DNA from 3 places in the Thioalkalivibrio sp. ALR17-21 genome. Region 3 is predicted to be linked to each of the others. Evidence: riboswitches for the same ligand, from Rfam matches in the RefSeq annotation. Region 3 holds a riboswitch; each other region holds the start of a gene.
The links. Region 3 has a riboswitch for cobalamin ahead of G020_RS0111670 (TonB-dependent siderophore receptor). Riboswitches for the same ligand answer to the same signal wherever they lie in the genome.
Positions count from the first base shown of each region.

Region 1 (2,262 bases), on a different contig from region 3:
GTGGCGCAGTACCGCGTGGCGGGCGGCGAGCTCGAGGCCCTCCAGCGGCAGCGACTGCGCCAGTTCCAGCTCGGCTCCCAGGTCGTGGTAGCTCGCGGTGCGGTCGGGGGAAACATCGCGGCGGTAGGCCGCCAGCGACAGCGAGGTATGGCCGAACTTGACCACCGCGTCGGCGGTGGCGGTGACCCAGTCGGCGCGCTGACGGTCGACCGTGTCTTCCTGCCCGCGGCTCCAGTCGCGCAGGTGGTTGCGGCTGGCGGCCTGCAGGCCGGCGCCCAGGGCCACGGTGCGCTCCACGGCCCGGCCCACCGTGGTGTTGTCGCGCGGGACCGACCCCACCGGGGCCCAGGCGCCGCGGGCGCTGAACAGGTGTCCGGAGGTGGAGGGCCGGTCGTCGCGCTGATCGAGACGGCCGCGGCCATCGAATATCCCGACCGCCCAGGCGCGGTCGTCGCCCGCGCCGCCCAGCAGGGCGAGGCCGGTGTCGCGTCCGGCCGGAATCTCGAACTGGTTGCCGGCGATGCTCAGTTCGGTAAACAGGCGGTTGGGACCGCCGATGTCCCGCGCCAGACCGAAGGGCACGGTGAACTGGCCCGCCCGCAGGCCCAGGTGTTCGCCCGGGCTGTATTCCAGCCAGATGTCACGCATGGACACCTCGCCGTTGCTGAAATCCGGCTGCAGGCGAAAGCTCAGTTCGGGGTGAAACAGGGTGCCCGAGGTGTCCAGCCAGGCGCGCCGGAAATCGAATTCGCTGCTGGAGTTGTCCGGATCATGTTCGTAGCTGTAGCGGCCCAGGATCAGCGGGTCCAGGGTGACCTGCAGGTCGTCCTCCGCGTCGCCGAATTCGAAACCGGCCTGCGCCGGCGCGATGCCCGTGGCCGTCACCAGGCACAGGGTAGCCAGGGCCGGCACGGCAGGCCGCCCCGGTCGGAGATGGATAGCTTTCATTGTTGTGATGCTCCCTTGGGGAGACACTGATTGCATCGCACGCCCGCGTTGGTACCTCCTGTTTTCCGAGACAAGGCGCGTCGTGCAGCGGGTAGTGGTTCTACCCGCAAGCGGCGCAACGCAGGACCGGGGAACATGAGGCACCAACCCCGAAGGGGCTCGGCCGCTTTTGCGCGCGCACGGCGTTGCGGCTCCCTTGTGCAGAATGACTGCACGGCGGTCACCGCGCCTTGTTCGCACGCAAAAGCGACTCGAGCGCGGGCGTGCGATGCAATCAGTGTCTCCCCGGGCGCGCGACCCCGCACGCCGTGGATGAAACGACGCCGGCAGTCGGGCAAGGGAGCAGGGGGAAGGGGGCGGACACGCCGGCCCCGTCCCGCTCGGCCGCCCGCCGCGGCGTCGGGTTTCCTCCAGGCCGGTCTCCGGACTCGCGAAGGGGGTGCAGGGCATCCCGGGCGGATCGCCTTCCCGCGGGCATCCCGTGGATGCGCCGCAGTGGCACTGGATCCGCCTGTCTCCGCCTACCGTTGCGGGGGCAGTGCCGGCATTGCGAACGTTCATTCACGCACCGGCTTCCCGATTATCCCCGGCGTTACAACGCCGGGGCACCTGAAGGCGAGCGGACTCTAACCGGGGGGAGGCGTCGCTGCAAATCGCCGACAGGTTGATCCGTGTCAACTTTAAGCGGGATTACGCTGCCAGGGGCCCTTCTACAGCAAACACTTCTTTTAGACTGAGTCCACGCATTCTCTTCCGCGCCCCGGCAGGGGATGTGTCCGCCAAAATAAAAAGGAGTGCACCATGCAGAACAACCGCATCTTCCGTGGCCTGCTGCTGTCGGCCTGTACTGCGGTGGCCCTGGGGCTGTCCGCCCCCGCGTTCGCCGGTGACTACGACGAATACCGTGACATGTTCGAGCCGCTGCCGGCCCTGCCGCCGATCCCGGCCGACAATTCCCTGACCGACGAGAAAGTGGAGCTGGGCAAGTTCCTGTTCTTCGAGCCGCGGATCTCCAGCTCGGGCGTGATCTCCTGCGCCACCTGCCACAACCCGGCGCTGGGCTGGGGCGACCGCATCCCGCGCGCGGTCGGCCACGACGGCCAGGTCGGCGAGCGCAACAGTCCGACGGTGCTGAACTCCGGCTTCTTCGAGGCCCAGTTCTGGGACGGCCGCGAAGATGACCTGGAAGGCCAGGCCCTGGGTCCGATCCAGGACGCCGTGGAAATGGCGATGCCGCTGGAAGAGGCGATCGCGCGCCTGGAGGAGTTCCCCGAGTACATCGAGATGTTCGACGCGGCGTACCCGGACTATGAC
Region 1 covers NZ_ATUL01000009.1:38,733-40,994, forward strand. The annotation lists gene G020_RS0106575 (porin) at 1-948, opposite strand, end outside; cobalamin riboswitch at 1,344-1,576, opposite strand; gene G020_RS0106580 (cytochrome-c peroxidase) at 1,750-2,262, shown strand, end outside.
Region 1: it holds a riboswitch for cobalamin, as region 3 does, so the genes downstream of both, G020_RS0106575 (porin) here and G020_RS0111670 (TonB-dependent siderophore receptor) in region 3, are expected to answer to the same signal.

Region 2 (2,262 bases), on a different contig from region 3:
CCGGCGATCAGGTCGGTTCGCTCCCCCAGGCGGACATCGTTGCGCCAGGTCAGCTGATCCCGCCGAGTGTCGAATTGATCGACACTTCCCCCGGACACGCCGCCTTCCGTCACCTGGTCACCTTCATCCCGTGACTGGGCAAGCGTGAATTCTGTATCCCAGCGGTCGGTTAGCGGAACACGAATGCCGGCCCGGAGAGCGGCGTGCACAAAGTCCGTATAAGCTTGATCGTATGGAACCCCCGTGCCGAACTCGTCTGCATCGTATTCCGAGCGGCCTTCGGAATAGAGGACATTGCCGAAAAGTTCGATCCCGTTGTCGAGGCGGTGGGCAACCTTGCCGGCCAGCGAAGTGTTGTCATAGCCATCCGGATCGTCGTCACCCACGTCGTCCTGCACGTCGATGCCCTCGGTATCGAACATACTGACGGACAGGCTGTAATCGGTGCGCCCGGTGCCGCCGGCCACGCCGAGCCCGGCCTCCCAGGTGCTGAAGCTGCCGGCGCCAAGGAAGGCATTGACCCGCGGCGGCCCTTCGCGGCCCGCGCGGCTGAAGACCTGGGTCACCCCGCCGATGGCATCGGAGCCGTAGATGGAGGTGCGCGGCCCGCGCACGATCTCCACGCGATCGATCTCTTCGGGCGGCAGGAACTGCCAGCTGGCACCGCCGCTGGTGGCCGAGCCCATGCGCACGCCATCGATCAGCATCAGGTGGTGATCAGAGTTCGTTCCCCGAAGGAAGACACTGGACGTCTTGCCGAACGGGCCATTACCCGCCACCGAGACCCCGGCGCGCCCCTCCACCAGATCGGTGAACTGGCGCGGCTGCAGGCGTTCGATCTCTTCGCGGTCGATGACCGTCACCGAGGCCAGGGCCTCGTCCACGGTCTGGCTGAGACGGGTCGCAGTGACCTGAACGGGTTGCAGGGTCGCGGAGTCGGAGTCGGTGCCCGGCGCCTCGTCGGCCACGGCCGGGGACACGGCTGCAACGATGGCTGCGGAAAGGATGCTGCGTTTCATGTCTTCGGATCTCCCGGCGAGCCGCCCGCACGCCGCTGGTTCACGGGGATCGCGCCGGCGCGAGGGATGAAGACGAGGAACGCATTCCCGGCGGGAAACGGGTACGGGGACCCGTGGCGGGAACGGTCATCCGTCTCGCACGCCCTCCGCGTGCCGCACGACCATTCCCCGGCCGGTCTCCGGGCTGACGAGCGGGAGATTCCCGGCGGGCGGCGCCTTCCCGTGTCCATGACACAGTGGCATTCGGCCGCCAGCCTCGAGGATCCACTGCCGAAGGACTCCGGAATGGATCCGCGCTCGATCACCGTTGCGGGGGCAGCGCCGGACTCGCGCGTGAGCGCTCACCGGACTTCCCGTTTAACCCGGCGGCGAAACCGCCAGGGCACCGAGGAACGGGGCGCAGGGTACATGAGCCCCCCCTGATTTTCCACCCGTGCTCTCCGGCCGACCGCGCGGCGTTCAGTTCTGCCGCGCCTCCTCGGCCTGGCGATAGCGGGCGCCACGCCGCAGAAGGCGGCCCCATTCCTTGTCCTGGAGCATGGCGTCGAACTCGGGCGAGCGCTCGGCCCGCAGGGCCACGGGATGGTGGGATTCATCTCCGGTGTTCTGCGCCAGCATCGCCAGTCGCTCCGGGTTGGCCCCGTACTGACGCTGGAGGAATTCGCGCAGGCCCTCGGTCAGCGGGAGGTGATAGACCCGGGTCAGGCGCAGGGCCAGCCACTCGGCCGTCCGGCCGAGGTCCTGGCGCACCATGCGCACCATGGCCGATCCCAGCCCGGCCTTGGCGTCGGCACTCATGCCCACATACAGGCCGCCAAGATAGGCCGCCGGACTGGAATAGATCGCACGCTGGATACTCGGGTTGGTCAGATCCACCAGCGGGTCCAGCAACAGCGCCAGCTGGATCCCGATGCGCTTGGCGGTCTCGTTGTCGAGCGGTTTCTTGCCGAAATAGATGAAATCACCCTCGCGCCGGATCTGCAGCTCCTCGAGGTATTCGCACAGCCCGTCGGCCAGCTTGATCTTCTGGTTGTCATCCAGCTCGATCAGCTCCTCGGACACGCGGATGCGCCGCGCCGAACGCATTTCCCAGCGCCGCCCCCCCTTGCGGTCGCGTTCGCGGCGGCGCAGGGCTCCCCAGCGCTCCGCCGCGTCGCCATAGCGGCTCTGCGCCTGCATCAACCGGTTGCGCGCCTCGCGCAGCTCGTCCACCTGCGCCATCGCGACCCCCAGGATACGGCCG
Region 2 covers NZ_ATUL01000009.1:15,212-17,473, reverse strand. The annotation lists gene G020_RS0106470 (TonB-dependent receptor domain-containing protein) at 1-1,019, opposite strand, end outside; cobalamin riboswitch at 1,172-1,424, opposite strand; gene G020_RS0106465 (hypothetical protein) at 1,479-2,262, opposite strand, start outside.
Region 2: it holds a riboswitch for cobalamin, as region 3 does, so the genes downstream of both, G020_RS0106470 (TonB-dependent receptor domain-containing protein) here and G020_RS0111670 (TonB-dependent siderophore receptor) in region 3, are expected to answer to the same signal.

Region 3 (2,262 bases):
GGAACACCCCGCCGACCCACTGGTCGTCTTCCGGCTCGTGCGCCGGTTCGCGGTCGCGGTAGGTCTGATGCTTGTGTTCGAAGCCGGTCAGTACCGTGTGGCGGGCGTCGGGCCGCCAGGTGGCGGCGAAGTCGTGGACGCGGTCGGTGAAGGTGACCTCGCGCGGGCCAAATTCGCTGTCCCCGGTGGCATCAAAGCCGAAGTCCGCGGCCTCGAGGAAGGTGTTGGAGCGGTCCATCTCGAACTTGCTTTCGTAGACCTGGTAATTCAGCTCCAGGGTGTCGCTCACGAACCATTCGGCGGCCACGGCCAGATCGCGCCGGTCGCTGTCCTCGCTGCGCTGTGCCGGGAACTGCAGGGCGCGCACCGGATCGCCATTGTTGTTCGTGTAGCCGGTGGCCACCGGCGGGCGCTCGTGCAGGAAGCGCCGCTCGCGCTCTTCGCGCAGCAGGCCGGCCTCCAGCTCCACGTTGAAGTCGTCGGTGAACCAGTGGCTGACGCCGGCGCGCAGGTTGTAGACCCGCGCGCTCTCGCGGCGGTCCTCGTCGAAGGCATAGCGGTCCTGGATCGCGTGGTCATCCTCCAGCGCGCCGGACTCCGACGGCCGCACCCGGTCGCCCTGCTCGGGGATGCGCACGTCGGCCGTGGCGTCTTCGGAATAGGCCTCGCGGTCCAGCACATCCGCCAGCAGCCGGAACCGGGTGTCGCGGGTGCCGCCGCCCAGAAACAGCGAACCGTTGATGCGCTCCCCGCCATCGGCGCTGGCGGGCATGCCGCCCTGCAGCTCCACGCTGCCTTCGAAGCCCGCATCCGGCTGGCGGGTGATCACGTTGATCACGCCGGCCACCGCATCCGAGCCGTACACCACGCTGCCGGGGCCCTTCACGATCTCGATGCGCTCCACGTGGCTGACCGGGATGCGGTTGAGCTCGAACCCCCGGCCGGACGTGCCGCTGACCCGACGGCCATCCAGCATGTAGATGATGTCCGCGCGGCCGCCGCCGCGGATCGAGAACCGGTTGCCGTCGGCACCGGTAAACAGGCTGGATCCGGCCTGCAGGGCCTCGTCCAGCATGGTCGCCCCGCTGCGACGGATGTTCTTGCCGGTGATCACTTCGGTGGAGGCGGGCGTGTTCTCCACCAGGCGCTCGGTGCGGGTCGCCGCCGTTACGCTGATCTCGGGCAGCACCTGTGCGGAATCGTCGGGGTCTTCTTCGCCGGTGGCCGGCGGTGCCGCCAGCAACAAGGGCACGGCCGCGGCACCGCCTAGCAGGGCCGCGGGAAACATCTTCTTCGGGAACATTGCGAACTCTCTTTGCGCACCGCCCGTGCGCCGTGGTCGTGGGTGTCGACCGCGGGGGTGCGGGCGTGCGCCATCGTCGGCGCGTCGTGAACCGATGCGCAGCGATGCCGATTCGCCCGGTGATACCGCTCCCCGCGGTTCTCCGTTGTCCTCCGGGCCGGTCTCCGGGCTTGCGGGCTGGAGCCGTTGGCTCCGGGGCAGACCACCTTCCCGCGAAGTACGCCCTGAACGGACGCGTTCTTCGCAGTGGTTCGCGAGGGTCTGCCGTGACCCGCCTACCGTTGCGGGGGCAGCGCCGGACTTGTGCGCAGGTCGAGGCCGGGCACGCACCGGACTTCCCGTTTCACTCGTCGTCGGGATGGCGACGAAGCACCCGGGGGAGACGGAATATTAGTGATGGCTAATGTGTGGTGTCAAACCAACAGTGTCCGGGTGACCCACGGTCGTGGCCGCGGTCAGTGCCTGGCATGTGGTTTGCAAAGGGATCCATTCGGGTGGATTAAAAAAGGGCCGCCGGGTCGGTGCGGGGGGCACCGAGAGCCGACGGCAAAATCCAGAAGAGATGGAGGAGAGAAGGGGCCAGGGGGCCCCTGCATGGCGAACCGACGCTGAGCTGCCGTCGACTCGACAATGGGAATTATACACGGCCGCAAATTGGAATCAATCCATATTCGAAAATTTTTTGGAGATAATTTTCCCCTTTTGACAGTGACTTGCGAGCGTTCGGGTGTCACAGGTGGCATTTTCATTTATTAGTGACTGCCAATATTCGCAGTTTGAGTGGTCAGCTGATCGGCGGCATCGGCATGTGGCCGCGTCATGGCGGGAAATACGAGTTGGCAGGGAGATTGCTTCTTCCGGGCAGGATCATCAGCAAGAGGCCGACAGACCATGACGATGCACCTGAGAATGATCGATTGCGGCGGTCACCTGGACGCCGAAGCCCGCAAGCAGCACGA
Region 3 covers NZ_ATUL01000024.1:10,721-12,982, reverse strand. The annotation lists gene G020_RS0111670 (TonB-dependent siderophore receptor) at 1-1,303, opposite strand, end outside; cobalamin riboswitch at 1,441-1,695, opposite strand; gene G020_RS0111665 (hypothetical protein) at 2,195-2,262, shown strand, end outside.